DNA from 4 places in the Bradyrhizobium sp. WSM1417 genome. Region 4 is predicted to be linked to each of the others. Evidence: predicted binding sites of a transcription regulator. Region 4 holds the regulator's gene; each other region holds the start of a gene.

Region 1 (7,714 bases), 4.9 Mb from region 4:
CAGCGGTCTGATCGAGGATCTCGACCGTCGCATTGGTCTGTGCTGCCTGCGACACGGCTTCACGGGCCTCGCGGGCGCTGGCCTGCACCTGCGCCGAGATCTCGCCCACGGACGCGGAGAGTTCTTCGGTCGCGGCCGCGATGGTCTCGAGATTGTTGGTGGCCTGTTCGGCGGAGGACGAGACCGCCGCGGTCTGGCTGCTCGATTCTGACACCAGCGAGCGCACGTCGGTCGCGGTGGCGTCGAGCTCCTTCGTCGACGCCGCAACGCTGTGAATGACAGCTTGCACGGTGTCGTCGAAACTGCGGCAGGCGGCATCGACGGTGCCGGAGCGGGCGAGCTGGAGCGCCTGCTGCGATTCGCGCTCCCGGCCCAGGCGTTCCGCGGTCGCCGCGCTCTCGCGCAGGCTTTCGAGTGCGGCCGCCATGGTACCGAACTCGTCGGGATACCTGGATTGCGGGACGGGCGTCGCGTAGTCGCGGGCGCTGATCTTGGCGATGGCATCCAGGATGGCGCGCACCGGGCGCATGAGGCGGTTGCGGACCACGTAGACGCCGGTCAGGGTCACGGCCAGCGCGAGCAGGAACGCGAGCGACTGCACGACGAGATTGGTGAGCGCCTTGGCCTGCACCGTTTCCGCCCGGACGATCGACTGGTCGAGCGCCTTGTTCGCCACCGCGACGATGGATGCAAAGGGTGACTGACACAACGTATTCCATTCCGCGGCGGGCATCGCGGGCTTGCCGCTTCCGTCGAAATTCTTGGTGAGCTCGCCGATCTGCTTGAGGGCACCGTCGGTCTTGGCCTTCGCGTCCGTCGCGGCCGTCACCAGCTCCGCCGCCACGCCCGGCGCAGCCAGCAACTCGGCCATGCCCGCCCAGCCGGAGGTGATCGTGCCATCCCATTGCGCCACCGACCGCTTCTGAGCGTCGTCGAGCGGCTTGCTGCTGTTGACGTTCGAGCGAAGCGACGAACAATGGATTCCATAGCGGTCGCGCACCTGCCAGGCGAAGCGCCGGACCTGGATCATGCGGGCGATGAAGGGGTCGTCCATCCAGGCACGGTTCGACACCGCGGTGGAGGCGAAGTTGGCTGTTTCGATCACCTTGGTGACGGCATCATACCAGGAGTTGGTCCGCTCGATCTTGCGCTCGGCGCGGGGGCGCTTGGCTTCGTCGTAGAACAGCTGGAATTGCGGCGTGGCGGCGCTCCAGCCCTGCTTCAATGTGCCAGCGAGTTCGTCGCGGCGGGCGAAGTCGACGGTGGCGAGCGCGGCGCCGATGGCGTCATAGCCGCCCTGCTCGGCCTTCTCCGCCGCCTCGAGTTTTGCCCGGGGGTCGTCCTCACCGAGGATCGCGCTCTGCGCATCGCCGCGATTGTTGCGCAGCGCCAGCACCCCATGGAAGATCGCCTTGTCGGCGGCGGCAAGCCGCGCGGTCTCGAGGCTGTCGCTATAGCGGCCGAACGCCCCAACCATCTGGATCGCCGTGGAGGCCAGCGCACCCGCGGCCAGCAGGGCCATCAAGGTCAGGAGGAGCGAACTTACCGATTTCTTAAACATTGCCATGGTGTCGGGGGCCTGGGTCGGGGGCCTATTTCGAGCGCCACCTTGCCCCGGGACATGCCAATGTTCCGTTAAGTTTAATGGAATTGCCGCGAGTACCCCCGACGAGGCTCGGTGCACCCCCCATGTCACGCAACCTTGGTGAAATCCGGCGGGCGGCGCTCCGCGAACGCCGTGAAGGCCTCGCGCGCCTCCGCGGTGCGCAGGCGCAGTCCGAACTGCTCGCCCTCGGCATTCATCTGCGCGACCAGCGCCTCGCCATTGCGCATCAGCTTCTTGGTGGCGGTGAGCGCGCCGGCCGGCTGACGGGCAAGACGCTGCGCCAGCGCAAGCGCTTCGGCATCGAGCTTGTCGAGCGGCACCACGCGGTTGGCGAGCCCCCATTCCAGCGCGGATTTGGCCGGCACCGTCTCGCCCAGCGCGAACATCTCGTAGGCCCGCGCGTAGCCGATGCGCGCCGGCATCAGCAGGCTGGAGGCGGCTTCCGGCACGAGCGCAAGGCTGACGAAGGGCGTCGACAATTGCGCGTTGTCGGCAAGCACGACGAGGTCGCAATGCAGCAGCATCGTGGTGCCGACGCCGACGGCGCGGCCCTGCACCGCCGCAACCAGGGGCCGGGTGCAGCGCGCCAGCGACTGGATGAAGCGCACGACGTTGCGGCTGCCTTCCGACTTGCCCGCTGCGACCGCGGCGAATTCGCCGACGTCGTTGCCGGCAGTGAACATGTCGCCTTCGCCGCGGATCAGGATCACGCGGGCCGACGCATCGGACTCGGCGGATTCGATGGCGTCGGCAAGCTTGCCGTACATCGCATCCGTCAGCGCGTTCTTCTTGTCGGGGCGCGCCAGCGTGAGCGTGAGAATTCCGCCGTTGTTCTCGATCCGGACTTGGTCAGTCATTCGTTCGCTCCTCTTGGAAATTTATCCTGAATGCTCGTCAGCCAGCGCGCGACGATGTCGATCTCCGCGCCGGTAAATCCTTCCGTCAATGCCGCATTGACCTTTGCTGCGCTGGCCTTCGCCTGCGCCAGCGCCGTTCGCCCCTTCGGCGTCAGCCAGACGCGCCAGGCGCGACCATCCTCGTGATCCGCGCGCCGCTCGACCAGTTTAGCCGCCGCCGTACGGTCGACCAGCCCCGAGATGCCGGCCGGCCCCATGTCGAGCGCCGCGCCGGCCTCGCCCATCAGGACGCCGTCATGCTTGCCGAGGATGAACAGGAGTCCTGCCTGCGCCGGCGTGACCTCGCTCGAAGGCTGCGCCGCCATCCAGCGCTGCAAGCGCCGCTGCGCAACGCTCAGCAGGTAGATCAGCCGATGATGCCCCGCGCCGGCCTCCTTATTTCGCATGCGAAATAGATAGTCGAAGCGGTTCAGATTGTCAAAGAGCGGCGACTAGGTCGATGTGCCGCGGCAGTCGTCGAGGAACAGGGCCGAACCAGCGGCACCAGGGCCTCAGCCACCAATCGCAATTAGTCGCCTCCGCCCGCTTGACGGTCGCGTCCTTTTGTGTTCCCTATTCGTTCTATTCAATCATAGATTGTCCCGGAGACTTTTCGTGATGAACAGTATGCGTGGCGAGAACCAGCCGACCCAGCTCGTAATTCATAATTACGATGATACGCCGGACCAATTCGTGATGGATCTGCTTCGGCAGGTCTTCGGCAAATCAGACCGTGAAGCGACCGCGCTGATCACTCAGATCGAGCAGAAGGAAAAGGCGTTTTGCGGACCTTACCCTCAATCCGTCGCCGAAGCCCTTTTCAAATCTGCGCAACAATCCATCGGCCTGGCTGGCCATCAACTGCAGGTCACGCTTGAGGCGGTCAAGACTCCTTGCGAACTCTGTGGCAAGCCTGAGGGACAGATGGACGTGCGTATCGGCGACCGCACGGTCTGGCTGTGCAGCGACTGCATGCGTGCGGCGGATGAACCCTCGAACGAACAAGAGGAAGATTTCGACTTTGCTTGCGACGTTCTCGATTGGCACCTTGCCAGCACCGCGCGCAGCAAACTCGTGACCACGATCCGCCAATTTTCCGGCCACATGCGGGTCGATCTCCAGGCCGCAGTCGACCGGCTCTTCGGCAAGGCCATCCGGCTGGTGGGACTGAACGAGGAGCAGCGCTACGAAACGTTGTCGATTCCACGACTGCTCAAGGAGGGCCGCTATGCGATCGCGATTGCCCCGCTGCAATATTCCGACGTCGATGTAGGCGAGAAGAGCCCGGTCAAGTGTCTGGATAACGGACTATGGCTGTGTGAGCAGGATCATCTCCGCTATGCGGTTTTGCTCTGCGCACACCGCGAATACAGTCGCGAGCCCGGAATTCGGATCGAGATCCTGGTGCCTTCAGGTTCCGCAGGCGCGGCTCTGGTCCAGCAATGCTTCAATGAATTGGAAGAAGCCGTACAGGCTGCGCGGACCTATCGCGGCAAGATCCTGTCGCTCGATGCCGACTCCGACTATCGCGGTCGCTCGCGCGGCATCACGGTGCATCGCTTGCCGCAGGTCGCGCGCGACGAGGTGATTCTGCCGGAGCAGACGCTGCGGCTGCTCGATCGCAACGTTCTGACCTTCGTCAATACCCGAGACCAATTGCGCCGGCTGGGTCAATCGACACGCAAAGGCATCTTGCTGTACGGGCCGCCGGGCACTGGCAAGACCCACACGATCCGCTATCTCGCAACGCATTTGCCCGGGCATACGACGCTGATCATCACGGCCGAGCAGATCGGTCTGCTCGGCGCCTATATGAGCCTGGCACGGCTGCTCCAGCCGTCGATGGTGGTGATCGAGGATGTCGATCTCATCGCCCGCGACCGCGATGACATGGGGCCGTGCGAGGAATCCATGCTGAACAAGCTGCTCAACGAGATGGACGGACTGAAGGAAGATGCCGACATCCTGTTCGTCCTGACCACCAACCGGCCGGAGGACCTCGAAGGAGCTCTCGCGGGTCGCCCCGGCCGCATCGATCAAGCCATCGAAGTGCCGCTGCCCGACGAGACCGGCCGCGGCAAGCTGGTCCGGCTCTACGGCAGGGGATTGCCGCTCGAGGGGGCGGTGATCGCGGAGGCTGCCCGACGGAGCGAGGGCACCAGTTGCGCCTTCATCAAGGAGCTGATGCGGCGGCTGGCGCAAGGAAGCATCGCACGGGACGGCGGCAACACCGTGATCTCCGCCGATATCGACGAAGCCCTTGACGACATGCTGTTCTCCGGCGGCCGGCTCAACGCGCAGCTGCTCGGCGGCGCGCAGGCAATGGCGACGGGGTGAGCGGTGCGTCTCTCCCTCGCCCCGCTTGCGGGGAGAGGGTCGGGGTGAGGGGGAGTCTCCACGGGGACGGTGGGAGTTGGATTCGCGGAGAGTCCCCTCACCCGGAATTCAAGCGTTGCTTGAATTCCGACCTCTCCCCGCAAGCGGGGCGAGGTAAGAACTCACGGCGCGCAGGTAAAACTCGACGCCTCCGTCACCGAACCGCTCTTGTAGTGCGGCCAGGCCGGCCAGCGGCACAGCGGCAGCCCGCGAAGCGTCGCGAACGACGGCGCCTCGACCTTCTGCTCGGTAACTTCCAGATCGCCGGGCGCCTTGCCCTTTTCGACCCAGTCGACCAGCGCGCTCAGCATGTCGACATTGGCCGGCGCGCCGGAGCCGACATGGTCGACCCCGGGCGCGGTGTAGAGCCGCGCGAATTCGGCCGTCTCGGCCTTGCCGAGCTTGCGTTCGACGTTCTCGAAATAACGGATGCCGGCATAGGGGCTCTGCGCGTAGTCCGCCATATGTTCGAGCATGATCAGCCGGCCGCCGCGGGCGCGGAAGCGGCTGAGGTCGGGGTCGGTGGAATCCATCAGGCTGGAGACCTCGAGCAGCCGCGCCTTGTGCTGTTCGGGCTTATACGTCGTCACGTCGAGCTTGGGATCGCGCGCGAACACGTACTGGATACCGCCGGCGCCGTAGATCCAGGCGATGCCGTTATTGGGCGCGGGCGGCTGCGCGGGAGGCGCCGTGCCGAGCCACCACGCGACCCAGCCGCCGGTCGGGCCAACCGCCGGCGTGTCCTCGCCCGACACGCCCCAGCCCGGATAATCATCGAGACCGTTGGCGAGCGGGAACGGGAATTTGTAGGTCGCATGCAGGGTCTCGACCGCCTTGATCTGTGCGTCGGTGAGGCACTGATCGCCCGTCTTGCCGCTCGCGCAACGCAGCGTCTCCGCCTTGAACGCCGACTTGCAGGATACCGGATCCTGCACCAGCGCGTCGTCGGAGCCATCGGCCTTGTCGCAAGCGGCCCGCACGGCATCGCCCACGAGCTTCACCTGGGCTGGATTGATCCAGCCGTCACCCATGGTCGCGAGACCCGAGCGGGTGCCGGCATGCTGCAGGCCGACCCAATTGATGACGGGCACGCGGGCAAAGATGCCGTCGAAATCATCGGGATAGCGTTGTGCCATGGTGAGGCCTTCGCGGCCGCCCTCGGACGACCCCATGAAATACATCTTCTCAGGCCTCTTGCCGTAAGCGCGCTGCATCAGCGCGACGGCCGCATCGCGCACCTTCTTGTAGGCGCGATGGGCGAAATTCTCGAAGGCTTCGTCGTTGAGCGCGAACAGCTGCGGCGGTTCGCCCGGCTTGGACTCGTGACCGGAATCGGTGCCGTAGGTGACGAAGCCGCGCGCGAGCGGCGACGGCTTGTCGAAGGGATAGGCCGGCGGCAGCGCCAGGCCCGTGATCAGCACGCCGTTGAATCCGCCGCCGCCATATTGCAGTGAGCGGCCGTTCCATTCGACGGGCAAATTGACCTGAAATTTGATCGGCGGCGCCTTGGGATCGGTGGGATCGATATGGCCGAGCACCTTGCAGAAGCCGGGATTGGCGGGCGTGACGCGCCCCGACGGCGTCGGGCCGCGCTCGGCGACGGCCAATTGCGACGGCGCCAGCAACGTCGCCGAATCGATCTTCACAGCGTCAGTGCTGCCGACCAAGCCCTTGCAGACGGCGTCCGCATCCTCAGGCAGCGTCGCCGCTGAAGCGGAGCTCCCGCCCAGCGCGCCCGCTGCGCCCACCAGCAATACACACAGTTTCGCACGCACCTGCGCCATCGTCTCCCCCTGAGTTTCTGTTCGTTCTGCCGGCAGGCCGCATTCAAGGCGCCCTGCGGCCGGTCGTCAATGCAGTGCTAGTGCTCAAACACCAGCCGCGCGCCGACGGTGCCCTCTAGGCTGCGGATCTGCTGGAGCAGCGCGCCTGAATCCTGGCCGCCGAGGTCGGCGTCGAGCACGACGTAACCGAGGTCGCCGGAGGTCTCCAGATATTGCGCGGCGATGTTGATGTCGCGCTGGAGAAAGACCTCGTTCAACCGGCGCAGCATGCCGGGCACGTTGCGATGGACGTGGCTGAAGCGCGCGCCGGAGGGACGCAGATGCAGCTGCACCTCCGGGAAATTCACCGCCCCCGTGGTCGAGCCGGTGATGAAAAAATCGACCAGCTTGCGCGCGACCTCGCCACCAATGCGCTCCTGCGCCTCCTCGGTCGAGCCGCCGATATGCGGAGTGAGGATGACGTTGCCGAGGCCCTGCACCGGGCTCTTGAAACGGTCCGAATTCGAGGACGGCTCGACCGGAAACACGTCAATGGCGGCGCCCGCGAGATGGCCGTCGCGCAGAGCTTCCGCCAGCGCGTCGAGATTGACGACGGTGCCGCGGCTGTTGTTGATCAGGAGGGAGCCGGGTTTCATCGCCCGCAACTCCTTCTCGCCGATCATCCCAGCGGTCTCCGGCGTCTCGGGCACGTGCAGGCTGACGACGTCGCTCTGCGCCAGCAGCTCTTCCAGCTTCTCGACCGGCTCGGTGTTGCCGTGGCGGAGCTTGTCGGTGCGATCGAAATAGATCACGCGCATGCCGATCGCCTCGGCCAGGGTCGAGAGCTGCGAGCCGATATTGCCGTAGCCGATGATGCCGAGGGTGCGGCCGCGCACCTCGCGGCTGCCGGTCGCGGACTTGTCCCAGCCGCCCTCATGGGCCGACACCGAGCGCGGGAAGATGCGCCGCAGCAGCATCACGATCTCGCCGATCACGAGCTCGGCGACGCTGCGCGTGTTGGAGAACGGCGCGTTGAACACCGGAATGCCGCGCTTGCGCGCCGCCAGCAGATC
Region 2 (7,714 bases), 2.0 Mb from region 4:
AGAGCTGGGAACTGCTCGGCCAGGCCGAACATTTCGAATATCTCGCCGAAGTCGAGCTCAAGGCGCATTTCGACGCGTGCAATGCGCAACAAGACGAGGACGGCGTCGAGGTCACGGCGTGGGAGAGACCCGCTGCGGCGTGACGGTCGAACTCGTTCGAAGATGACCTGAACTTGCCGGTTCCGGCACCGCTCAAGGACGCGGTTGTCAGCCCGAACGACAAGGCTTGTGACCGGCCCGACCTGGATCGTCCCTCGATTAATGCGACATCAGCGTCGGGACGGTCATGGCTTCCAGCATGGCGCGGGTGACGCCGCCGAGGAACCGTTCCTGCAATCGCGAATGGCCGTAGCCGCCCATGACCAGAAGATCGAGGCTCTCATCGGCTGCCAACGACAGCATGGTCGGCTGAATGTCAGAGCGCGCCGCCGACAGGTTGACCGTGCGGGTCAACAGTCCGCGCCGGCCGAGATGCCTTGCCAGATTGCGGGTCGAGACCTCGTCGGGAACCGTATCTGTTTCGTTGATCGCGATGATCACGATCTCCTCGGCGCGGGCCAGGAACGGTGCAGCGTCGCGCATCGCGCGCGCGGCGAGGCGGCTGCCATCCCAGCAGATGCGATTCGTTTCGCCTTGAATGCTCCATGGAAGGTGTAGGGCAGGAAAAGCACCGGCCCACCCGCCTGGAACAGGATCTCACGGGGCACATCGTTGTCGAGTGAGCCTTGCGCCGGATCCGGCTGGAGCACGATGCTGAGATCGTGCAGCCGCGCCATCTCGCCGAGCAAGCCGACCGCCTCCCCCGGCATCGTTCCGAGCGGGTGGCATGTGTAGGAAATGCCGGCGTTCATCGCTTCGCTCTTGAACACCGCGAGCGCCGCCTCGGCCCGCTCCACTGCGCTTTCGCGCTCCATCTCGAACACCGCCGCCACCGCAGCGCCGCCCTCCATGACGTAGGCCGCGCTGGTTGCCACATATCCAACCGCGACTGCATCGAGATGGGCGTTGAGGCCCGCTGCGAGTGAGATCGAGCCATCGATCACCGGGCGCATCGGGCGCTCGGTGGGGATGTGGACGAGAATGTCTTTGTACATGACGCGCCTCCGATGGACATCATCCGGTGACCGCAGTCTTTCACGGTGCGCAGGGCCCGCGTTGAGCTGCATCAAACGTGCAGCCTCGAGTTTTGGACCTTCGCCGGCCCGGCTACTTTGCCAAGATTTAACCGCGCGGACGGGACGCTGTAAGGTGGCGACCACCATGTTGGGTGCAAGGCGACTTACCCAACATGGACATATCGACATGAGCGATCGCGTCAATTCCGACACCACAACGCCCCGCAAGATCCTGAGACCGCGCCGGCTCGCGCTGCTCGGCACCGTGGCCGCGCTTGGGCTGGCCGTGCTGGCGACTGCCCCCGGCTCTTCGCCGTTCAGCGCGAACTCCTTCATTGCGCCCGCCCAGGCCGCGGAGACCGCTGCGACACCGCCGGGCTTCGGCGACCTCGTCAGCAAGGTCAAACCTGCCGTGATCTCGGTGCGGGTCAGGATCGACCAGGACAACGATAAGAGCGCGATGCTGCAACAGAACCGGATGGATTCGGACGAGGCATCGCCGTTCGACCAGTTCTCGCGGCAATTCGGCTTCCGCGGCCCTGGCATGGAAGGCATGCCGCGCCAGCACCGCCAGATGATCACGGGTGAGGGCTCCGGCTTCTTCATCTCCGCCGACGGCTACGCCGTGACCAACAACCACGTCGTCGATCACGCCGAGTCCGTGCAAGTGACGATGGACGACGGCACGATCTACAGCGCGAAAGTGGTCGGCACCGATCCGAAAACGGATCTCGCGCTGATCAAGGTCGAAGGCAAGAAGGATTTTCCGTTCGTCAAATTCTCCGACCAGAAGCCGCGCATCGGCGACTGGGTGGTCGCGGTCGGCAATCCCTTCGGCCTCGGCGGCACCGTGACCGCCGGCATCGTCTCGGCCAGCGGCCGCGACATCGGCAACGGTCCCTATGATGACTTCATCCAGATCGACGCGCCGATCAACAAGGGCAATTCCGGCGGCCCGGCCTTCGACATGAACGGCAACGTGATCGGCGTGAACACTGCGATCTTCTCGCCCTCCGGCGGCTCGGTCGGCATCGGCTTCGACATTCCGGCCTCGACCGCAAAGCTCGTCGTCGCACAGTTGAAGGACAAGGGCGCGGTCACTCGCGGCTGGCTCGGCGTGCAGGTGCAGCCGGTGACATCGGATATCGCCGACAGCCTCGGCCTCAAGGAGGCGCGCGGCGCGATCGTCGACAATCCGCAGGATGGCAGCCCGGCGGCGAAGGCGGGCATCGAGGCGGGCGACGTCATCACCGCCGTCAACGGCACTGCGATCAAGGATTCCCGCGATCTCGCCCGCACCATCGCCACCCTGGCGCCAGGCACGTCCGTGAAGCTCGACGTCGTCCACAAGGGCGACAGCAAGACGGTGACATTGGCGCTCGGCGAGTTGCCGAACGAGCGGCAGGCAAGAGCCGACGAGGGCAAGTCGCAGCCAGATGCCGGCATGCCGCCGCGTCTCGGACTCAGCCTGGCTCCGGCCGGGGACATCCAGGGCGCCGGCCAGAAGGGCGTCGTCGTCACTGAAGTCGATCCGCAAGGGCCGGCCGCGCAACGCGGCATCCAGACCGGCGACGTCATCCTCAATGTCGGCGGCAAGGCCGTCGCCAATATCGGCGATGTCCGTTCGGAGCTGGCGCAGGCGAAATCGTCCGGCAAGCGCAGCGTGCTGCTGCAGGTCAGAAGCGCACAGGCGACCCGGTTCGTCGCGGTGCCGCTCGCATAAGTCGAACGTCGATCGGCGCAAGTCCAAAAAGGCGGCCCAAGGGCCGCCTTTCCTGTTCGCCTTCCGGATTCCGGATGCCCGCCGATAACATTCTCGTTAACGGCAGGGAGGATGACCCGGTTCGTCCGAAAAAGCCGTGTTCGCTCATCACAATTGCGGATCTCGTATGGACTCGGCGGCAATGAAGCCGCCGACGATTGCAAGCGTGGAACTTCGAACTTGTCGCCGCTGAGCCGGCCGGCAATTCGTATTGATCGGTGCCGACATGGATCGATTGAAGCTCTCGCTAAGGACTGCGCTGCTCGTGGCGCCATTCGTGCTGTGGGGTGGAAACGCTCTCGGGCGTGACGATGGCCGCTACGCGGACTCTCCCCTCAAGCCATGGTTCGATGGCCTGCGCAGCCATCTCGGTCCGTGCTGCTCGGATGCAGATGGGTTTGCCGTCGCCGATCCCGATTGGGACTCGCACAATGGACATTATCGCGTGCGGCTCGACGGCGAGTGGGTCGAGGTGCCGGACGAAGCCGTGATCACCGAGCCGAACCGGGCCGGCCGCACCATGGTGTGGCCGGTGAAGACCGCGTTCGGCGTTTCGATTCGCTGCTTCATGCCGGGCAGCATGATCTGACGGAGGTCAGCGCGACCGTTTGGAGGATTTGCGCTTCGACCTTTTCTTCGAACTCTTCTTCGAAGTCTTCTTGGATGTTTTCCGAGATGTCTTCTTTGAGGTCTTCTTGGACGTCTTCCGCTTTGCGGCTTTCTTCGGGACCTTCTTGCCCTTCTTGCGCGCTTTCGACAGGCCGATCGCGATTGCCTGCTTGCGGCTCTTCACGCGTCCGCCTCGACCGCCCGGTCCGCTTTTGGCGGTACCCTTCTTGTAGCGCTTCATCTCACTTTCGACATCGCTGCCGGAGCTGCGCGAGTAGCGGCGCTTCTTTGCCTTGCGTGCCATGCATGTTCTCCCTTGGCCTGGGAAAACAATCCGAGACAGGCATGGTTCCGAAAGCGCGCATGCACGTCCCGGATACGCGGCTTAGTCTAGAACGAATCCGCCAGCTCGATCTCGGCTTCCAGCACCTGAATGCGCCGCGCTGCCTCGCTGGAGGACAGATCCCGCGCATATTGCGCGGGTTGATACGCCTCTTCGCTCAGCCGTTTCAGCCGGAGGCCCTGCGCCCGCGTCATCTGCTCGGTGAGGAAAGTCTTGGCGGTGAGGAAAGTCTTGGCGTCGTATTTACGCTGAACCTGCATGTCGCTTCTCCCTTCTGAAATTGTGACTTGACTATATGTTCTTATTTTGTTCTAACAAGTCATGGACAACAGAATTAATGAAATTCGACGTAAAATCAGCGCCTTGAGGCTGGAAATGGCCGATATCGAGGTGTCCGTCCGCGAACTCGTCGACCGCGAGCACGATTGCACAGAGAAGGCGCTGGCGCAGATGGATCTGCGCCGGAAAATCAATCTGCTGATCGGCGAATGGAAAGCTGCGGGTGGCGGCGATGTCCTGCCGAATGTCCGCGACAGGATGCGTCTTCGCTCAGCGAAGACATCAGGTAGTCCTCTGCGCGTGATCGCGCGCCCCTGAGAGCTGGGAGCGCACGGTGGAGGAAGACCCGGATGCATACCGGATTCTAAAGCTGCGCGCCGAGATTCTCGAACTGGGCTCTGCGATCCGGCAGTTGCAACGCGAGGGGCTCGACGACGCCGCGGCCCAGCTCTTGATCGCGCGCAAGCGCGCACGACTCGATCATCTGGTGAGAGCTGATCCCACCGGCGTTCATCCTGACATCCTGGGCAGCCATCGTAGCTGAAGCGTGCGCGCAACGCGACCCGAGAAAAAGTTCGTTCGAACACCATAAGCAAAAAGGCCCCGCGATCGCGGGGCCTCTATGAGTTGGACGAACAAAACCTACTTGGTGTTGCTCATGCCGCTCTTGTTGTTCGTCATGGTGCCGCCTTGGTCGGAGCCGGGGCCGGAGCCGCCCTGACCGGAGGGATCAGCACCCTTGGAGGGCTTGGTGTTGGCGCCCGTGGTGGTCTGCGACGACGACATCGAGGATCCGTGTTTTGCCTTGTGCGACTTGGCCTGCACGGCGAACGGTGCGGCGGCGAGGCCGGTGGCCAACATCACGGCAAGAGCGAGCTTTGTGGTCTTCATGTGCGGGAACTCCCTGAGTTGAATTGACGCAGGCAGCCAACTGCCATTCGTCGCAGGAGTTCCGAACAAAGGAAGTTCCGGTAAAGGACGCATCCTTCAAGATTGCTTGTCCTCTGCGAGGATGAATACGACGCCGGTCAATGTCGCGCCGATCGCGAACGTCGTCACGAATGTGAGAGCGAAAACGACTACGGCCTGGCTTCCGCCGTGACTTAGCAAATTGGCGACGCCTGGATTGGACAGCACGAGCACGAGGCTGAAAGCGAGCCCGAGGGCTGCGCCCATCATGGCGTGCGTCATCAGCTTGATGAGCCCGCTGGGAGAGATCAGGTCCGACGACTTCTTCGCGCGCATGGAACTCTATCCCAATCTCGCATGCAACGCCTGCGTCACGCGCCGGTTCCACCCGCATGAAGGAATTGTCATCCTGCGCTTCATCCGACGTTCATGCCGGGTGGGCAAGAATGACCACGCAACACGGGAACATTCGATATGGGTAAGGTGGTCTTTCTCTATCGCTCTCTGGCTTATCGTAACGCCGCTGCGGACATCCTCCGCAAGGCCCGCAAGCTGCCCCGCGGCGCGGAGCGAAGCGCGGCGTGCCGCTATGCCAAGGCTCTGCGCGATCTCGCCCAAACGGAAGCCTGGCTTGAAGGACGGGTCGCGCGCGAGCTGCAAACGACGCAGCCCAGGAAGAGTGCGGCCTCCGGTTAACCGGACGCGCGCTGCAATTCGGCGGAGCTGGCGGCTTCGAAGTTGCCGGGCGCGGTCGTCGCGGCAGTCTTGCGGACCAACGGCACCTCGAGCCGGCACAACAGACCCTCGGCGCGCCAATCGAAACGCGCCTGCCCGCCGAGCTGGGACTCGACGCTCGCAAGCAGGCTCCGCGTACCAAACCCGCGGGATTTCGGCGTCATGACGAGCGGGCCGCCGGACTCCTCCCAAGTCAGCGTGAGCAGCTCGTCCTCGACCTGCCAGCCGATCGCGAGCCGTCCCGTCCGCGTCGAGAGCGCGCCATACTTCGCCGAGTTGGTGAAAAGCTCATGCAGCGCCAGCGCCAGCGTCTGGGCGGTTGCCGGCAGCAACTGAACTTCGGATCCCGCCAATTTGATCTGGCCGCCGAGGGAATAGGGCGCAAGCTCCTCGTCGATCAGCTTCGAGAGTTCGGCGCCCTGCCAGCTCGATAGCGACAGGATCGTGTGCACGCGCGCCAGTGCATTGATGCGCCCCTCGACGGCGCTGACATAGGCTTTCACCTCGTCGGCGCGGGTGAGGCGCACGATCGATTGCGCCAGCGCCAGCGCATTCTTGGCGCGATGATCGACTTCCCGCGCCAGGAGAGTCTGCCGTTCCTCGGCGCGCTTGCGTTCGGTGATGTCCACCGTCACGCCGCTGACGCGCATGACCCGACCGCTATCGTCAACCGTGGCGGCGGCCGTGCCGACACACCAGCGCACATCGCCGTCGGGCCGCACGATGCGGAACTCCGTTTCATAGGAGCGTGTGCCCTTGTTGAATTCGGCGATCGCCTTGCGCAACTGATCGACGTCATCCGGATGCAACAGCGCCTGAACGTTGGCCGGATTCACCTCGAAGCTGTCCGGGCCAACACCAAAGATGCGGTATTGCCCCTCGTCCCACATCCAGTCGCCGGTGACCCAGTCCCAGTCCCACGAACCCATCTTGCCGGCGGCGATCGCCATGCTGCGCCGCTCTTCGCTCTCGCGGAGCTTTGCGGTGGAATTCTCCAGCTCGGCCGTGCGTGCACGCACGCGGTCCTCGAGATCCTGGTTCAGCCGCTCGAGTTCGCGCGTCTTGCGATAGAGTTCTGCAAACACCTTGACCTTGGCGCGCAGCACCTCCGGCACGACCGGCACGGGGACGTAGTCGACGGCGCCCATCTCGTAGCCGCGCAGGCGGTCGATGTCGCTGACTTGAATGGCCGAGATGAAGATCATCGCGGTCTTCTGGAAGCGCGGGTGCTCGCGGATCATCGCGGCGAGCTCGAAGCCGTCGAGCTCGGGCATGCAGACGTCGACCAGGATCACCGCGATCTCGGTCTTGAGCAGCACCTCCAGACCCTCCCGACCGGACGAGGCGATCACGAGGTTCTGGCCGAGATCCTTCAGGATCACCTCATAGGCGAGCAGCTTGGCCGGCTGGTCGTCGACGAGGAGGATGTTGACCTTTTCGTGGTCCATACGGGCATCCAACTCAGCGGTGCAGCCACATGCGGATTGCAAGCAGCAATTGATCGGTGTTGACGGGTTTGGCGAGGTAGTCGGACGCGCCGGCCTCGAGGCATTTCTCGCGGTCGCCCTTCATGGCTTTGGCCGTCAACGCGATGATCGGAAGACGGGCGAAGGTCGGATTTTCACGAATGACGCCGATGGTCTGATAGCCATCCATCTGCGGCATCATGATGTCCATCAGCACGATGGCGATCTCCGGATTGGATTCAACCAGGGCCACCGCCTCGTTGCCGGTCGTGGCCGTCAGCACCTTCATGCCGCGCCGCTCCAGCACGCTCGACAGCGCGAAGATGTTGCGGGCGTCGTCGTCGACGAGCAGGGCGGTCTTGCCGATCAGGTCTTCGTCGGAACTGTTCAGCTTCTCGAGCATGCGCTGCTTCTCGATCGGCAACTCCGTGATCACGCGGTGCAGGAACAGCGCGGTCTCGTCAAGCAGTCGCTCCGGCGATTCCACGCCCTTGAC
Region 3 (7,714 bases), 1.5 Mb from region 4:
CCTGCTCGCCGACATCCTGCACCAGCACTGACAGAGCAGGATAGGTGCCTTCGCTGATGTGATGCGAGGTGACGTACTGCGTCACCGCAGGACGGGGATCGCCGATGATCGCATGGCCGGCGCCCTTGGCCGCAACCACCTTGGAGGCGGCTTCCGAGACCTTCGTGAACTGGGCGACCTGCGACTCCGGCAAGGCGCGGTTGAGCGCATAGGCCGTGGGCACGGTGCCGATCAGGATCAGCATGATCAGGCCCATGCCCTTCTGGCCGTCGTTCGAGCCGTGGGCGAAGCTGACACCGGTGCAGGTCAGGATCAGCAGGCCGCGAATCCAGATCGGCGGGGCTTTGTGACCCTCAGGGGCGGCATAGAGCGCCGGGTTCTTGATGATGAACTTGAGCAGCAGCAGCAGGCCGGCCGCGCAGACGAAGCCGACCAGCGGCGACAGCAGGAGCGCATAACCGATCTCCGTGGCCTTGCCCCAGTCCACACCCGAGGTGCCGTCGCGGCCCCGCATCAACGCGTTCGCGACGCCGACGCCGATGATCGAGCCGATCAGCGTGTGCGAGGAGGAGGCCGGCAGGCCGAAATACCAGGTGCCGAGGTTCCAAAGGATCGCGGCGATCAGCAGCGCGAACACCATCGCGAAACCGGCGCTGGAGCCGACCTGCAGGATCAGCTCGACCGGCAGCAGCGAGACGATGCCGAAGGCCACGGCGCCGGACGAGAGCAGCACGCCGAGGAAGTTGAAGAAGCCCGACCACATCACCGCGACTTCGGCCGGAAGCGAATGGGTGTAGATCACGGTCGCAACCGCGTTGGCGGTGTCGTGGAAACCGTTGACGAATTCGAAGCCGAGCGCGATCAGGAGCGCGACGAACAAGAGGATGTAGGGCAGATAGCTCGTGACCCTGGTGCCGGTCGCATCGACATCCGAGTAGATGCTGTAGGCCACATAGAGCAGGCCCGCAGCGAGGATGCCGAAGAACAGGATCAGTGTCAGCGGATTGAAGCCCTTGTCGAGATTTGGCCGCGAGGCCGGCTGGATCGGCGCGGGATCGGCTACCGCGCGGTCGAATGCAACATCGGTCATGTCTGGACGCCCCTTAACTTTCTGTAAGGGCTATTGTCCCCGATGGATTTGAAGGCTGGATGACAGACGGCGCCTGAAAGGGGTTTTCCCGCCCGTATTCAGGCGGCGCGTGCGGCTTTCTTCTGCAAACCGGCGACGATCTTCAGGTCTTCGACAAAGCGCTGATATTCCAGCGCCTTGGCTTCCGGATCGGGCAACCGCAGCAGATAGGACGGGTGCACCGTCACCAGCGCCTTGTGACCGTCGGGAAGGTCGATCAGCCGGCCGCGGGTCTTGCCTACAGGGGTGATCTTGCCGAACACGCTCTGCGCGGCGGTCGCGCCCATCGCGACGATGAGATCGGGCTGGATGACGGAGACCTCCCGCTCGTACCACTGCCGGCAGGCCTTTATCTCCGGCGTATTCGGCTTCTGATGCAGGCGGATCTTGCCGCGCGGCACGAATTTGAAGTGTTTTACCGCGTTGGTGACATAGACCTTCTTGCGGTCGACGCCGGCCTCTTGCAGTGCCTTGTCGAGCATCTGGCCGGCCGGACCGACAAAGGGATGGCCCGCGAGGTCTTCCTTGTCGCCGGGCTGTTCGCCGACCAGCATGACGTTGGCGGACTTCGGGCCCTCGCCGAACACGGTCTGGGTGGCGTCCTTGTAGAGATGGCAGGCACGGCAGTGGGCGGCCTCCTCGCGGAGCGCTTCGAGATCGTCGGTGGCAAGCTTGCGTTTCATCGGAGCCTCCGGCCGCCTTTGAGGCTTGTGCGGATCGGTTGCGGCATTGGCGATCATGGCGCCGGTCATGCGTTCGGCGTCCTCGATCAGGGGCTTAATGATCGAAGCCTCGGGCAGGTTCCTCCAATATTTCTTCGGCATCTCGGCCTGCATCGCCTTCACCTTCAGGCGGGCCGGATTGAAGATGCTGGCATAGTAGCGTCGCCAGGTTTCCTCCAGCCGGTCTTCGCTCGGCGCCTCGCTCTTGCTGACGCCCGACGTGAACGAGAGCGCGTGGCCATCCCAATGCGCGCACAAATCGGGCGTCAGAATCGACCAAGGCATGTCGGCAAAGCGCTTGGCGAAGAACGGTGCGGCGAGCTCGACGATGTGATGCTCCGGCTCGAACCAGGCGACGTAGTGTGCTTCGCGTTCCCTGCCGATCTCGCGGAAGCGCACGAAGGCATGCATCTTGTGCTCGTCGCGGTAGACCGCCTTTGCCATGGCCATGACTTGCGCGACATCGGCATCGGTCGCGACCTCAATGATGTCGTGATTGTCCTTCAGCCGAAACAGCAGGCGATAGAGGATCGCAAAACGCTCGGGATCGCGATGCAGGATCGCGGCCTTGGCGAGCTCGACGAATTTTGCTGGCACGTTGAAGGTGCCATCGCCACCCTCCGGCAGCGGAGACGGCGAGGGCGTCGCGAACAGCTCCGCTTCGCCGCCCTGCACGGCCCAGGTGACATCGGCCGGTTTCATTTGGTGAAGCACGAGGCTACGCGCGGCTTTACGCCAGCCGTCGAAATCGGTTTCGTTCTCGAGGATGATGTATTGCATCAGAAGCCAAATCCCAGTTGTGTTGCCTTCGGCTTGAACCGTTCGATCAGCCGTGCCTCGTCGAGGCGATGCGGCGGGGGCCGGTGATCGCTCAGCACGATGAACGGCAGCGCCTTGGTGCGGGGCACATGCAGCCGCGCGAGATCGGCGACGCGGATCGTGGTCGTGCGGCGCGCCGCGATGATGCGCTCGACCGCCTTGGTGCCGAAGCCCGGAACGCGCAACAATTCCTCGCGGCTGGCGTGGTTGACGTCGAGTGGGAAGCGGTCGCGGTGACGCAGCGCCCAGGCGAGTTTTGGATCGATGTCGAGCGGCAGCATCGCACTGTCGTCGACGATCTCGCCGACGTCGAAACCGTAGAACCGCATCAGCCAGTCGGCCTGGTAGAGTCGGTGCTCGCGCAGCAAGGGCGGCGCGCGCAGAGGCAGCGCGCGGCTGGCATCGGGGATCGGGCTGAACGCGGAATAATAGACGCGCCTCAGCCTGTATGAACCGTAGAGATTGGCGCTGGTGTGGAGGATGGTGTGGTCGGAGGCCGCGTCGGCGCCGACGATCATCTGCGTGCTTTGGCCGGCCGGCGCGAAGCGCTGCGGCTTGGCTTTCGTGTTCGCGTTGCGGCTTTCCTCGGCCTCGTCGAGCTTCAGCCGCAGCCGGCCCATGGTGCGGCGGATCGCGCGCACGTCCTTCTCGGGCGCGAATTGCTGCAGGCTCGTCTCCTGCGGCATCTCGATGTTGATGGAGAGACGGTCGGCATATTTGCCGGCCTCGGAAATCAATGCATCGTCGGCCTCGGGGATCGTCTTGAGATGGATGTAACCGCGGAAGTGATGCTCCTCGCGCAGTTTGCGCGCGACGCTCACCACCTGCTCCATGGTGTAGTCGGGGTTGCGGATGATGCCGGAGGAGAGAAACAGTCCTTCGATGTAATTGCGCCGGTAGAAGTCGAGCGTCAGCTTGACGACTTCGTCGATGGTGAAGCGGGCACGCGGCACGTTGGAGGAGGCCCGGTTGACGCAATAGAGGCAGTCGTAATTGCAGGCGTTGGTCAGCAGCACCTTGAGCAGCGAGATGCAGCGGCCGTCCGGCGCGTAGGAATGGCAAATGCCCATGCCGGGCGCGGTCGATCCCATGCCCTTGCCGTCGCTGGAATCCCGTCTCTCGGTGCCGCTGGAGGCGCAGGACGCGTCGTACTTGGCGGCATCCGCCAGAATCTCCAGCTTGCGTTGCACGTCCATATTGGAATCCCTTTGATTCAGCTCATGAATCCCAAGGCCCGCCAATTCGATTGACTCCCGGGGCGTCGTTAGCTTTATATTAGAACATATCATGAACAAACGAGCTAGCCGCTGGTTCTCTTTTTGAGAGCCACCGGCAATCACCTTGAGGAGCGGCGTATATGAGCGGCGCACGAACAAGCGCGCTTGCAGCCTTGCGCGGCCAGATCGAGCGCATCGAGACGGCGGAGGTCGTGCATCATCGCGACCGTGTCGCGCTCGGCCACCGCGAGGCCGACAGTGCGCTGAAGGGCGGGCTCGCGCGCGCGGCAATCCACGAGGTGTTTTGTGAAGGACGTCAGGGCGCGGCCGCGACCGGCTTTGTCACCGGACTTGCGGGGCGCGTGACGGCGCGCAAACCGCTGCTGTGGGTGCGGCAGGATTTTTCGGAAATTGAAACCGGCGCGCTGTCGATGAGCGGGCTCGCCGAGATCGGTCTCGATCCGCGCCGCATGGTGATGGTGCGCGCCGCCGACGTGGAGAGCGCGTTGCGCACGTCGGCCGATGCGCTCGCCTGCGACGCGCTGGGTGCGGTCGTGCTCGAGCTCTGGGGTGAGACCAGGCAGTTCGATCTTGTGGCGAGCCGCAAGCTGACATTGGCTGCGCAATCTTCCGGTGTCACCGGTTTGCTGCTGCGGATGGCCGCGCAACCTTTGCCCTCGACCGCCGAGACCCGATGGATGCTTCGCGCGGCGCATTCGCCGCCGGGCGCGATGTGGAGCGCCTGGGGCGCGCCGCGCTTCGATGCCGAGCTCCTGCGCAATCGTCATGGCCCGTGCGGCCGGTGGATCATGGAATGGAAATGTGATGAGTGCCAGTTCTCTGAATCGTCGGCGTATCCTCAGCCTGTGGCTGCCGCGCCTGCCCATCGATCGGATCCAGCGGTTCTTCGGCAACGTCGGACTGCATGAAAATAATGCGCCCAGCATCGTCGTTGCCAAGGATAGCAACGCGCTGGTGATCCATGCGCTGGACGAGGCGGCCGAGCGCCTCGGTCTGCATATCGGCCAGCCCCTGGCCAATGCCCGGGCGATGTGTCCAGATCTCAAGGTGTTCGACGCCGATGCCGTGGCCGATGCCAAGACGATCGGCGACATCGCCGACTGGTGCGACCGCTTCACGCCGCTGGTGGCGCTCGATCCGCCGCACGGGCTGTTCCTCGACATCACCGGCTGCGCGCATCTGTTCGGCGGCGAAGCTGCGCTGTTGCAAACCCTTGTCCGTGCCCTCGATCGCCAGGGCTTTGCCGTCAGTGCGGCGATCGCCGGCACCTCGGTCTGCGCGCGCACGCTGACGCGGCAATCTTCAGGGACCATCGTCGCCGATGGCGGGGAGGCGGCGGCAATCAGCCGGTTTCCGGTGTCCGCGCTTGGTGCGGGTGAGGCCATCAGCACCGGCCTGCGCCGCGCCGGCCTGAAGACCATCGGCGATGTCGCCTCGCGCACGCCGAGCGAAATCACGGCGCGGTTCGGTGCACGGTTCTCCACGCTGCTCGCGCATGCGCTGGGGCAGGGCGACGCGCCGATCAATCCACGAAAGCCGCCGCCCGATTACATCGTGGAGAAACGCTTTGCCGAGCCGATCGCGACCGACACCATGATCGCGATGACGCTGTCGCGTCTGGCGGATACGTTGATTGCGTCCATGGAGAAGCAGGGCAAGGGCGCGCGACGGCTGGAGGCTACCTTCTTCCGTACCGACGGCGCAGTGCGTGCGATCATGGTCGAGACCGGACGTCCCGTGACGCGGAGCGCGGTCGTCGACCGGCTGTTCCGCGAGCGCCTCGATGCCCTCGCCGATCCCCTTGATCCGGGCTTCGGCTTCGACATGGTGCGGCTGTCGGCAAGCCGTACCGAGATCGTGGTGCAGGAGCAGCGCGATCTCGACGCCCATGTCCACGACAATGACGAGCTGGCCGCGCTGATCGACCGCATCGCCGCGCGCATCGGCGGAAAGCGCGTCGTCGTGCACCTGCCTGAGGATACCCATATCCCCGAATGTGCGGTGCTGGCGGCGCCTGCGCAGCATCATCTCGCCGTGGCGATGCAGGCCGAATGGCCCGCGCGCACTGAAAGTGAGCCGCCGCTGCGTCCCTTGCGATTGTTCGACAAGCCTGAGCCGATCAATGTGCCGTTTGCGACCGTGCCCGACGGCCCGCCGCATCAATTCACCTGGCGCCGCGCGCAGCATGCGGTGGTGCGGGTGGAAGGCCCCGAGCGCATCGCCATGGAATGGTGGCGGCAGGACGGCAAGCAACTGACGCGGGACTATTTCCGCATCGAGGATGCCGAGGGCCTGCGCTTCTGGATCTTTCGCGACGGTCTTTACGAGGGGGAGTGCTTCGACGGCGACGGCAAGCCCGTTCCTCCCGGTTGGTATGTGCACGGTCTCTTCGCATGAACACGCCCACTTATGCCGAGATCGGCATCACCACGAATTTCTCCTTCCTGCGCGGCGGTTCGGACCCGCGCGCCTATGTGCACCAGGCCAGCATCCTCGGCATTCCCGTGATCGGCATTGCCGATCACAACACGCTCGCCGGTGTGGTGCGCGCCTGGAAGGAACTCGACAATGACGAGGTGCTGCACAAGCCGAAGCTTTTGATTGGCACCCGCATCGTCTTCATCGACGGCACGCCGGATATCCTGGTCTATCCGCGTGACCGCGCCGCCTATGGCCGGCTGTGCCAGCTTCTCACCCGGGGCAAGCGCGGCGACGGTATCACGCGGATCGCGAAGGGCGAGTGCCATCTCACCTTCGCCGATCTCCTTGCGTTTTCCGAAGGCCAGCTCCTGATCCTGACGCTGCCGCATCGCTTCGATGCGGCGCAAGCGCAGGACATCCTCGCCAAGCTGAAGGCAAGTCGCGCCGAGGGCGTGTGGCTGGCGGCGAGCCTGATCTATCGCGGCGACGACCGCCGTCGCCTCGCGCAGCTCGATGATCTCGCCGCAAAAGCAAAAGTGCCGCTGCTTGCGACCAACGAGGTGCTCTATCACCACCCCGCGCGCCGTCCCCTCCAGGACGTTCTGACCTGCATCCGGGAGAAAACCACGATCGAGGCGGTCGGCCGGAAGCTGGAAGCCAATGCTGAGCGATTTCTGAAGACGCCCAGGGAGATGGCGCGGCTGTTCCGCGATTTCCCTGAGGCTATCGCGGAGACCATGCGCTTTGCGGACAAGATCACCTTCTCGCTCGACCAGCTCAAATACCAGTATCCGGACGAGCCGGTGCCGCGGGGCAAGACCGCGCAGGGGCATCTGGAGGATCTGACCTGGGCCGGTGTCGACAAATATTTCGGCGGCAAGATCGACGACAAGCTGCGCGCCACCCTGAAGAAAGAACTCGCGTTGATCGCCGATCTGAAATACGCGCATTACTTCCTCACCGTGCACGACATCGTGCATTACGCCCGCAGCCAGAACATTTTGTGCCAGGGGCGGGGATCGGCGGCGAATTCGGCGGTCTGCTACGTGCTCGGCATCACCTCGGTCGACCCGACCAAGGTCGATCTGCTGTTCGAGCGCTTCATCTCCAAGGAGCGGCTGGAGCCGCCCGACATCGACGTCGATTTCGAGCATTCGCGGCGCGAGGAGGTGATGCAATATGTCTATCGCCGTTACGGCCGCCATCGCGCGGCGATCATCGCCACCGTCATTCATTATCGCCCGCGCAGCGCCATCCGCGACGTCGGCAAGGCGCTGGGCCTGACCGAAGACGTCACCGCGGCCCTCGCCGACACCGTCTGGGGAAGCTGGGGCAAGGGCCTCAACGACATGCAGGTCAGACAGGCCGGCCTCGATCCGCAAAAT
Region 4 (7,714 bases):
GGCGCGAGCGTCGCGGTGCGGGGCAGGGACGGATATCTGCACCTGATCAGGACGAACAAGGAGAGCTTTCTGCTCAAGGAATGGCTCGCTGCCGACGCCGATCCGCGCGATGCAGGCAGAGCCTCGCTGGCCGATGGCGTGTCCTGTGACGAATCCGGCTGCGTGACGCCACTGGCCGACGGGAGACTGGTCGCGCTGGCACTGCGCGTCGACGCTCTCGCGGACGATTGCAGTCGGGCCGCGCTGGTGGTGACGACACGCCCCGCGCCACCCGATTGCGCGGCGATGGTGGTCGATCGGCAACGGCTCGCCAGCCAGAGTGCGCTGGCGCTGACGCAGCGTGGTGACGGGTTTGTGGTTCAGGCGGTGAGGGCGAGAGGCACGAGCCGCCCCTGGTTGCCGGCCGGCGCGGGCGAGGGTGATTTCGACGGCAGCCTTGCGCCGAAGGCAACCGCGCCCGCATCAAGGACGCAACGCCGGCGGAGACGGACTTGCAGGCCGACGATTGATCGGACGGTGCCGAGAGATGCAGTGGGTTAGTGCATCCGCTCGGATTTCGCTGGCGCAAACCACGCCATCTCGCCGGCCGCGGCCGGCGATGGCGATTCAATCCTGACCTCCGACCTTGCAGCCGGAGGGCGGCTCTGTCAGCCGATCGGCAGGTGCGTGACGGTCGGCTGCCTGTCGGCGATGATCTGCGCCTTGTGCTCGCGCTCGGTGACCGGCTGGGTCACAGGCAATTGCAGCACGGTCGCACGCTGGCCTTCGACGAGCTGCGTCACCAGCACGTATTTGCCGTCGGGAAATTCGATCGCGTCGTGATGGCGGTCGGGAACGTGCGGATCGATCTTGCCGAACTTGCCCACGCGGGAATTGATGGTGCGCGTCCAGATCCAGCGATTGTCGTAGCGGACGTCGTCGGCGAAGGCGAGCTCCGTTCCCGGCAGCAGGCAAACGGCAACAGACGGATCGGCTGCGGAGGCGAAGCCGCGCGTCGAGGTGCCGCGGAAGCTTGTCGTGACGATCGTCTCGCCGACTTCGGCGGGGCGCGACGCGACGGCATGCAGGCTGTAGTCACACATCGGGTGCTCCTCATGCTGGGATAGCAACCCGCGTCTCTCAATCGAGGCGCAGGCCTCTATCAGAGTTGAAGCACGAACGCTCTGCTTGGTTGTGGGCAAATCTGCGGCTGGTTTCCGCGAGCCGCGATCACATTATCTTTCCCGAACTCAATAGGAACAAAGCTCGCTACGATGCATTTGGGAGGCGCGTACGCGAATACTGCAACGGTCGCTCGATCGCATTCGGCCCGTGCGAATTTAATCGCTGGCCGCTGTTTCCGCGAATACGCGAGCCGCGAAGCGGTGCTGTTTCCTGGGCGTCGCGAGGAGCCAGCGCCGGACGAAGGGCCGGATAGTCTGTGCAGAACCAGAAAGACTATCCAGCCGGAGCGGACGATGATCCGCTCTATCTCTGACCGGCGATAGCCGGCATGAAGTACTTCCCGTATGAAGCACTCCTGTATCAAGTACTCCCGGTATCAGTACTTCCGGTAAAGCCCGATCAGCTTGCCCTGAATCTTCACCCGGTTGGGCGGCAGGATGCGGACCTCATAGGCTGCGTTGGCGGGCTCGAGCGCGATCGAGGCGCCGCGGCGGCGGAAGCGCTTCAGCGTCGCTTCCTCGTCGTCGATCAGCGCCACCACGATGTCGCCGGTATCGGCGCTCTCGTTGCGCTGGATCAGCGCCATGTCGCCGTCGAGGATGCCGGCCTCGACCATGGAATCACCGCGCACTTCGAGCGCGTAATGTTCTCCGGAGCCGAGCATGTCAGGCGGTACGCTGATCGTATGGCTGCGGGTCTGCAACGCCTCGATCGGCGTGCCGGCCGCGATGCGGCCCATCACCGGCACCGCGACGGGACGTTCGCCCTCGTCCGCGGAAAGGCTGGAGCTCGCACGCACCTTGCCGAGATTGCCCTCGATGACGCTCGGCGTGAAGCCGCGGCGGCTGCCAGCGGCTGCCTGGAGCTCCGGCAGCTTGATGACTTCAATTGCACGGGCGCGGTTGGGCAGGCGTCGGATGAAGCCACGCTCCTCGAGCGCCGTGATCAGGCGATGGATGCCCGACTTCGAGCGCAGGTCGAGCGCATCCTTCATCTCGTCGAAGGAGGGCGGCACGCCGCTTTCCTTCAGACGTTCACTGATGAACCGCAGAAGCTCGTATTGTTTGCGCGTTAACATCTCGACCAAAGTCCCCCGGTTGATGTCGTCCGATTCCGAGACGCTGAATTCGGCAATAAGCCGCTACATGCTCGAAACAAATCATGAACGGACACTATATGTTCGATACATGTTCCGCAACTGCTTAATTTACCGTGAACGGAGCAAAGTTGGCGGAACGCGCTTGGCCGGGCGCTCAGACGGGGAGTCGCAACACTTCGCAAGCCGCGCCGGTCTCGGCCTTCGGCGCGAACGGTGCGCGCACGAGAAGTACCTGTGCTGCAGCGAGATTCGCAAGCAGCGAAGAGTCCTGATGATCGACGGGAAGAACGATGCGTGTGCCGTCGTCACGCTCGTCCAGATGCGCGCGCAGATAGTCCTCGCGCTGGTCGTTGGCGCCGATTTCGCGGCCGAGCACGGCGCGTTCACGGCGATGGTGAATCACTGAACGGCCCGACAGGGCGCGAATCAGCGGCACCATGAACAGGAAAGCGCAGACGTAGGACGACACGGGATTGCCCGGCAGGCCGATCACACCCATTGCGCCGAGCCGCCCGTGCATCATCGGCTTGCCTGGCCGCATTGCGATCTTCCAGAACGCCATTGCGATGCCTTCGTCCCGCAGTGCCTGCTGGACCAGATCGTGGTCGCCGACCGATGCGCCGCCGGTCGTGATCAGGATGTCGGCGCCGCTCTCACGGGCGCGGCGGATGCCGGCGGTGGTCGCTTCCAGCGTGTCGGCGGCAATCCCGAGGTCGATGGTCTCGGCGCCCTCGCTGCGGGCGAGCGCGTGCAGGGCGTAGCCGTTGGAATAGACGATCTGGCCGTGGCCGGGGGTGGTGCCCGGCATCACCAGCTCGTCGCCGGTGGCGAGAATGGCGACCTTCGGACGCCTGAAAACGGCAAGGTGCGGATGGTTCATCCCGGCGGCGAGCGCGAGGTCGCGCTCGGTGAGACGACTTCCCTTGCGCAGGAGCACGTCGCCCTCGCGGAAATCGACGCCGGCGGGACGGATGTGCCGTCCGGCGATCGCGGCTTCCTTGATCGTGATGCGCTTGCCGGCGGCGACCGTGTCCTCCTGGATCACGACGGCGTCCGCGCCACCGGGAACGACGCCGCCGGTGAAGATCCGCACGGCCTCGCCGGCGCCGACCGTCCCCGCGAACGGTCGGCCCGCCGCGACTTCGCCGATGACGGTGAGCTCCGAATCGATCGTCGCGGCATCGGCCGCGCGCACCGCGTAGCCGTCCATCGCCGACATCGCCTGCGGCGGCTGCGTGCGCCTAGCCGCGACGTCACGCGCGAGCACGCGATGGTAGGCCTCGTCGAGGGAAATCATTTCTTCCGGCAGCGGCTCTGCACCCGCCAGCACCGCGGCGAGCGCGTCGGAAACCGGCATCAAGGCCACGGCGAAAACTCCTGCTCGGCACGTTCGGGCGAATGTTCCGCACGTCTTCTAGCCGAGCGCGGGCGCAGAGGCAAAAACGGCTGAGCGCGCGCAGTCATCCCGCCGCTTCACATAGTTCCGGAAGGCAGGATTACGCGCGTCGTGGCATGATCCGAAGAGCCCGACAGATCGGCAGGAGACTGGTCATGGAAGGGCGAGAACGACGAGCGCCCCGGGCCTGGATCGATCAGCTCCCTGGCTGCCCGGGAGTTACGTCGGGCGCCTTGGGTCCCTGATCCTTATCGGGCAGCGGATCGGCCTGGGATTTCAGGTCGGCGGCCTTGCTCACAAGCTTGGCGGAAAGGTCCGAATCTGAAGTTGTCCTCGCGAATTCAAGAAGAAGAGAGGCCTGCTTGGTGAGGTAGGTTTTGCCCAGCACGATGATGCATCCGTCCGTAGAAGTCCCAACGGACTCTAAGAGTCCGGAAGGCGGTATTCCGTTCCGGGAACTCTGTATAAAAATGCACAAAGTGATTGGGTTCCTCAATTTTTTTCAAAATTGTTCCCGTTGGGCCGTGCCTCCAAGGGTTTCGCGACGACGCCTCGTCGTCAGATGCCCAATGCCTTCAATGCGTTCCCGACGTCACGTGGCGAGGTCACATGCACCGCCGTCAAGCCGCGCGCGCGCGCTCCCTCGATATTTTCGGCAAGATCGTCGAAGAACACGATGCGCCGGGCGGGTACACCGATCGCCCCAACGACGTGGTCGAAGGCCTCCGCATCCGGTTTGCGCAGGCCAATGCTGGACGACAAATACAGCTCGCGGAAATGGCCGAGGAGGTCGGCATATTCCCGCGAGAAATGGTCCACGTGCGGCCGGTTGGTATTGGAGAAAGCGTAGAGCGGCATCTGCTTCGCTGCCCGCGGCAGCAGCTCGGCGACGTCAGGCATTTCGCCGGCGAAGATCGCGTTCCAGCCTTCCAGGAACTGCGCGTCCGAAATGCCGATTCCGAGCGATGCTCGCAATGAGGCGAAATAATCCTCATCGCTGATCTTCCCCATCTCGTGCAACCGATAGGCTTCGCTGTCGCGCACATAGCGCGCGACGATGGATTCGGGCTGGCAGCCGGCATGTCCCGCCCAGCAGGCGATCGCCTTGGAGAAATCGATATCGAGCACGACGCGGCCGAGATCGAACAGAAGCGCATCCGCGCTGCCGGGAGAGAGCGGTGTCACCTGCATCCTTTCGCTCAGTATCGATATGGCTCGTGGTCGAACAGCGGAAACGCGCTGAACACGCTCGGCGCGTTGGTTGCGGTCGCCTGGTGCAGGCAGGATTTGTTAACCTCGGCGAACGAGGTCGCACCCAGGAGGCCGAGGCAGCGCAGCACTTCGTCCTCGAGCAGCTCCAGCATGCGGGCCACCCCGGCTTCGCCGGCCGCCGCCAGCGCCCAGCATTGCAGCCGGCCGATGCCGACGAGGTCGGCGCCCGCCGCGATCGCCTTGACGATGTCGGTGCCGCGACAGACGCCGCCATCGACCATGATCTTGGCGCGGCCGTTCACGGCCTCGACGATCTCGGGCAGCACGTGCATGGCGCCGCGACCATGATCGAGCTGACGGCCGCCGTGGTTGGAGACGTAGATCCATTCGACGCCGTGATCGATCGCGATCAGCGCGTCCTCTGGCGTCGCGATGCCCTTGAGGATCAGCGGGATCTTGAACTTGTCCTTGATCATCTTCACCGTCCGCCACTCCAGACCCTTCTGGTAATCGCCGCCGGTGGCGCGCAGGCGGCTCTCGCGAACGTATCGCTTGGCGATATCACGTTCGCGGCGGCTGTAATGAGCGGTATCGACGGTCAGGCAGAAGGCGGCATAGGCGTTCTTCTCGGCCCGGCTGACGACGTCGGCGACGAAGGCGTCGTCGCCGCGCACGTAGAGCTGGTAAAGGCGCAGCGCGTCGGGTGCAGCTTCGGCGGTCTTCTCGAGGCCGGGCTCGGACACCGAACTGAGCATGTGCGCCGCACCGAAAGTGCCGCAGGCGCGTGCCACGCTCGCGGCACCATCCGGGTCGAAGATCTCGAGCGCGCCGACGGGAGCGAGCACCACCGGCAGGCGCATCTTGCGGCCGAACTGCTCGACCGCGCCGGTGACCTTGCGGACATCGCGCAGCACGCGCGGGCGGAAGGCGATCTCGTCCAGCGCCATGCGGTTGCGACGCATCGTGGTCTCGGTCTCGGCCGCGCCGACGATATAATCCCAGGCATTCTGGTTGAGGTTGGCGCGGGCTTTCCGGATGAATTCATGCAGATTCTGGAACGGCTCGGTGCTGGCGCCGAGCTCGACGTTCCTGTCCGGTTGGATGCGGGGTGCTTCGTTCATTGTTATCCTCCCGAGAATTTGAAGCCTTCCCTCATCGCCTAACCCGTCCGGGGCGCCAAAACCATCCTAAAATGGCATGGCTGCGAGGCGTGGGCCGGCCGGCCGACCCCCGCTGCGCACGAACCGGGTCCTGCAACGTTGCCGAAAGTTTAGGTCCGGACGAAGCGATTTTTACGGTGTACCCGCCGGCGTGGCATCCCGGCCTTGAAGAAACCAGAATGGTATTGTGAGAAGCAGGCTGGATCGCCATTTGCATGGCGGCTCTCCAGCCCCACCGAACCGCGAAGCAAAAAGGCCAGCCTATCCATGCGGAAAACCCTGCTGTTTCCACTGGGCGCGCTCACCGGAGCGTGTCTGACCCTTCTGGTAGCCAGTCCGCACGGCGGCGTGTGGGCGGCACGGGCGGCAGCGAGCGCGGATGACGCCTATTCCAAGCTCAATTTGTTCGGCGAAGTGTTCGAGCGGGTGAAGGCGAGCTACGTCGAGAAGCCGGACAATGCCAAGCTGATCGAAGGCGCGATCACCGGCATGGTGACCTCGCTCGATCCGCACTCGCGCTACATGAACGACAAGGCCTGGACCGAGATGCAGGAGACCACCTCCGGCGAGTTCGGCGGGCTCGGCATCGAGGTCACGATGGAGGAGGGGCTGGTCAAGGTCGTCTCGCCGATCGACGACACGCCGGCCTCCAAGGCCGGCATCATGTCGGGCGACCTGATCAGCAAGATCGACGGCGATGCCGTGCAGGGCATGACGCTCGAGCAGGCCGTCAACAAGATGAAGGGGCCGGTCGAGACCCAGACCAAGCTCACGATCGTGCGCAAGGGGGCCGACGCCCCGCTCGACGTCGCGATCAAGCGCGAGATCATCCATGTGCGCCCCGTGCGCTTCCATGTCGAGAACGGCGATATCGGCTATATCCGCGTCACCTCGTTCAACGAGCAGACCACCGATGGCCTGAAGAAGGCGATCGCATCGATCTCCAAGGACGTTCCGCCGGAGAAGCTGGTCGGCTACGTGATGGACCTTCGCAACAATCCGGGCGGATTGCTCGACCAGGCCGTGTCGGTGTCGAGCGCGTTCCTGCAGCGTGGCGAGGTCGTCTCGACCCGCGGCCGCAATCCGGAAGAGACCCAGCGCTTCACCGCGCGTGGTGGCGACCTCACCAAGGGCAAGCCGCTGGTGGTTCTCGTCAATGGCGGCTCGGCCTCGGCCTCTGAGATCGTGGCCGGCGCGCTGCATGACCACAAGCGCGCGACGCTGATCGGCACCCGCTCGTTCGGGAAGGGCTCGGTGCAGACCATCATTCCGCTCGGCACCGGCAACGGCGCGCTGGCGCTGACCACGGCGCGCTACTACACGCCCTCGGGCCGCTCGATCCAGGCCCAGGGCATCGCGCCCGACATCGAAATCCTCCAGGACGTGCCGCCCGAGCTGAAGGGCCGGATGGACACCATGGCGGAGTCCCAGATGCGCGGCCATCTCCAGGCGGCCGATGGCACCGAGCAGACCGGGTCGCAGTCCTATGTCCCGCCGGAAGCGAAAGACGACAAGGCCCTGCATACGGCCTACGACTTCCTGCACGGCCAAACCGGAAATGCGGTCGCCGCCAAGCCGGCGCCGAAGGCTGCGGTGCCGAACTAGGCGCTCGCGACGGTAAGGTATTGATCGCCCGGGAGCGGATAGCCGTTCCCGGGCGATCTTGTTTCGGGATGCTGCGTC

Evidence for each region. The regulator LexA, encoded in region 4, represses DNA repair genes until DNA is damaged. The targets are predictions, from matches to a motif close to TGTTCNNNNTGTGTTCNG.
Region 1: the regulator LexA is predicted to act here: its motif matches at 3,070-3,087, upstream of BRA1417_RS0101525 (ATP-dependent Clp protease adaptor ClpS).
Region 2: the regulator LexA is predicted to act here: its motif matches at 4,126-4,143, upstream of BRA1417_RS0115410 (DUF3072 domain-containing protein).
Region 3: the regulator LexA is predicted to act here: its motif matches at 3,947-3,964, upstream of BRA1417_RS0117440 (putative DNA modification/repair radical SAM protein).

The regions. Positions count from the first base shown of each region.
Region 1 covers NZ_KI911783.1:290,077-297,790, forward strand. Annotated here, with positions in the region: gene BRA1417_RS0101510 (methyl-accepting chemotaxis protein) at 1-1,567, opposite strand, end outside; gene BRA1417_RS0101515 (enoyl-CoA hydratase) at 1,693-2,463, opposite strand; gene BRA1417_RS0101520 (MarR family winged helix-turn-helix transcriptional regulator) at 2,460-2,909, opposite strand; gene BRA1417_RS0101525 (ATP-dependent Clp protease adaptor ClpS) at 3,121-4,839, shown strand; gene BRA1417_RS0101530 (tannase/feruloyl esterase family alpha/beta hydrolase) at 5,001-6,662, opposite strand; gene serA (phosphoglycerate dehydrogenase) at 6,740-7,714, opposite strand, start outside.
Region 2 covers NZ_KI911783.1:3,189,793-3,197,506, forward strand. Annotated here, with positions in the region: gene BRA1417_RS0115385 (hypothetical protein) at 1-143, shown strand, start outside; partial or broken gene BRA1417_RS40530 (universal stress protein) at 259-1,094, opposite strand; gene BRA1417_RS0115395 (Do family serine endopeptidase) at 1,303-2,838, shown strand; gene BRA1417_RS0115400 (hypothetical protein) at 3,104-3,466, shown strand; gene BRA1417_RS0115405 (DUF6496 domain-containing protein) at 3,473-3,790, opposite strand; gene BRA1417_RS0115410 (DUF3072 domain-containing protein) at 3,877-4,089, opposite strand; gene BRA1417_RS0115415 (hypothetical protein) at 4,205-4,426, shown strand; gene BRA1417_RS42820 (hypothetical protein) at 4,443-4,652, shown strand; gene BRA1417_RS0115425 (hypothetical protein) at 4,751-4,999, opposite strand; gene BRA1417_RS0115430 (hypothetical protein) at 5,096-5,353, opposite strand; gene BRA1417_RS0115435 (hypothetical protein) at 5,492-5,713, shown strand; gene BRA1417_RS0115440 (HWE histidine kinase domain-containing protein) at 5,710-7,200, opposite strand; gene BRA1417_RS0115445 (HAMP domain-containing protein) at 7,214-7,714, opposite strand, start outside.
Region 3 covers NZ_KI911783.1:3,632,649-3,640,362, forward strand. Annotated here, with positions in the region: gene BRA1417_RS0117430 (inorganic phosphate transporter) at 1-1,090, opposite strand, end outside; gene BRA1417_RS0117435 (UdgX family uracil-DNA binding protein) at 1,189-2,631, opposite strand; gene BRA1417_RS0117440 (putative DNA modification/repair radical SAM protein) at 2,631-3,866, opposite strand; gene BRA1417_RS0117445 (ImuA family protein) at 4,028-4,816, shown strand; gene BRA1417_RS0117450 (DNA polymerase Y family protein) at 4,713-6,305, shown strand; gene BRA1417_RS0117455 (error-prone DNA polymerase) at 6,302-7,714, shown strand, end outside.
Region 4 covers NZ_KI911783.1:5,150,480-5,158,193, reverse strand. Annotated here, with positions in the region: partial or broken gene BRA1417_RS40815 (ComEC/Rec2 family competence protein) at 1-509, shown strand, start outside; gene BRA1417_RS0125095 (hypothetical protein) at 648-1,082, opposite strand; gene lexA (transcriptional repressor LexA) at 1,541-2,242, opposite strand; gene glp (gephyrin-like molybdotransferase Glp) at 2,418-3,629, opposite strand; gene BRA1417_RS0125080 (hypothetical protein) at 3,856-4,047, opposite strand; gene BRA1417_RS0125075 (HAD family phosphatase) at 4,218-4,850, opposite strand; gene BRA1417_RS0125070 (alpha-hydroxy acid oxidase) at 4,859-5,992, opposite strand; gene BRA1417_RS0125065 (S41 family peptidase) at 6,299-7,636, shown strand; gene BRA1417_RS46050 (hypothetical protein) at 7,713-7,714, opposite strand, start outside.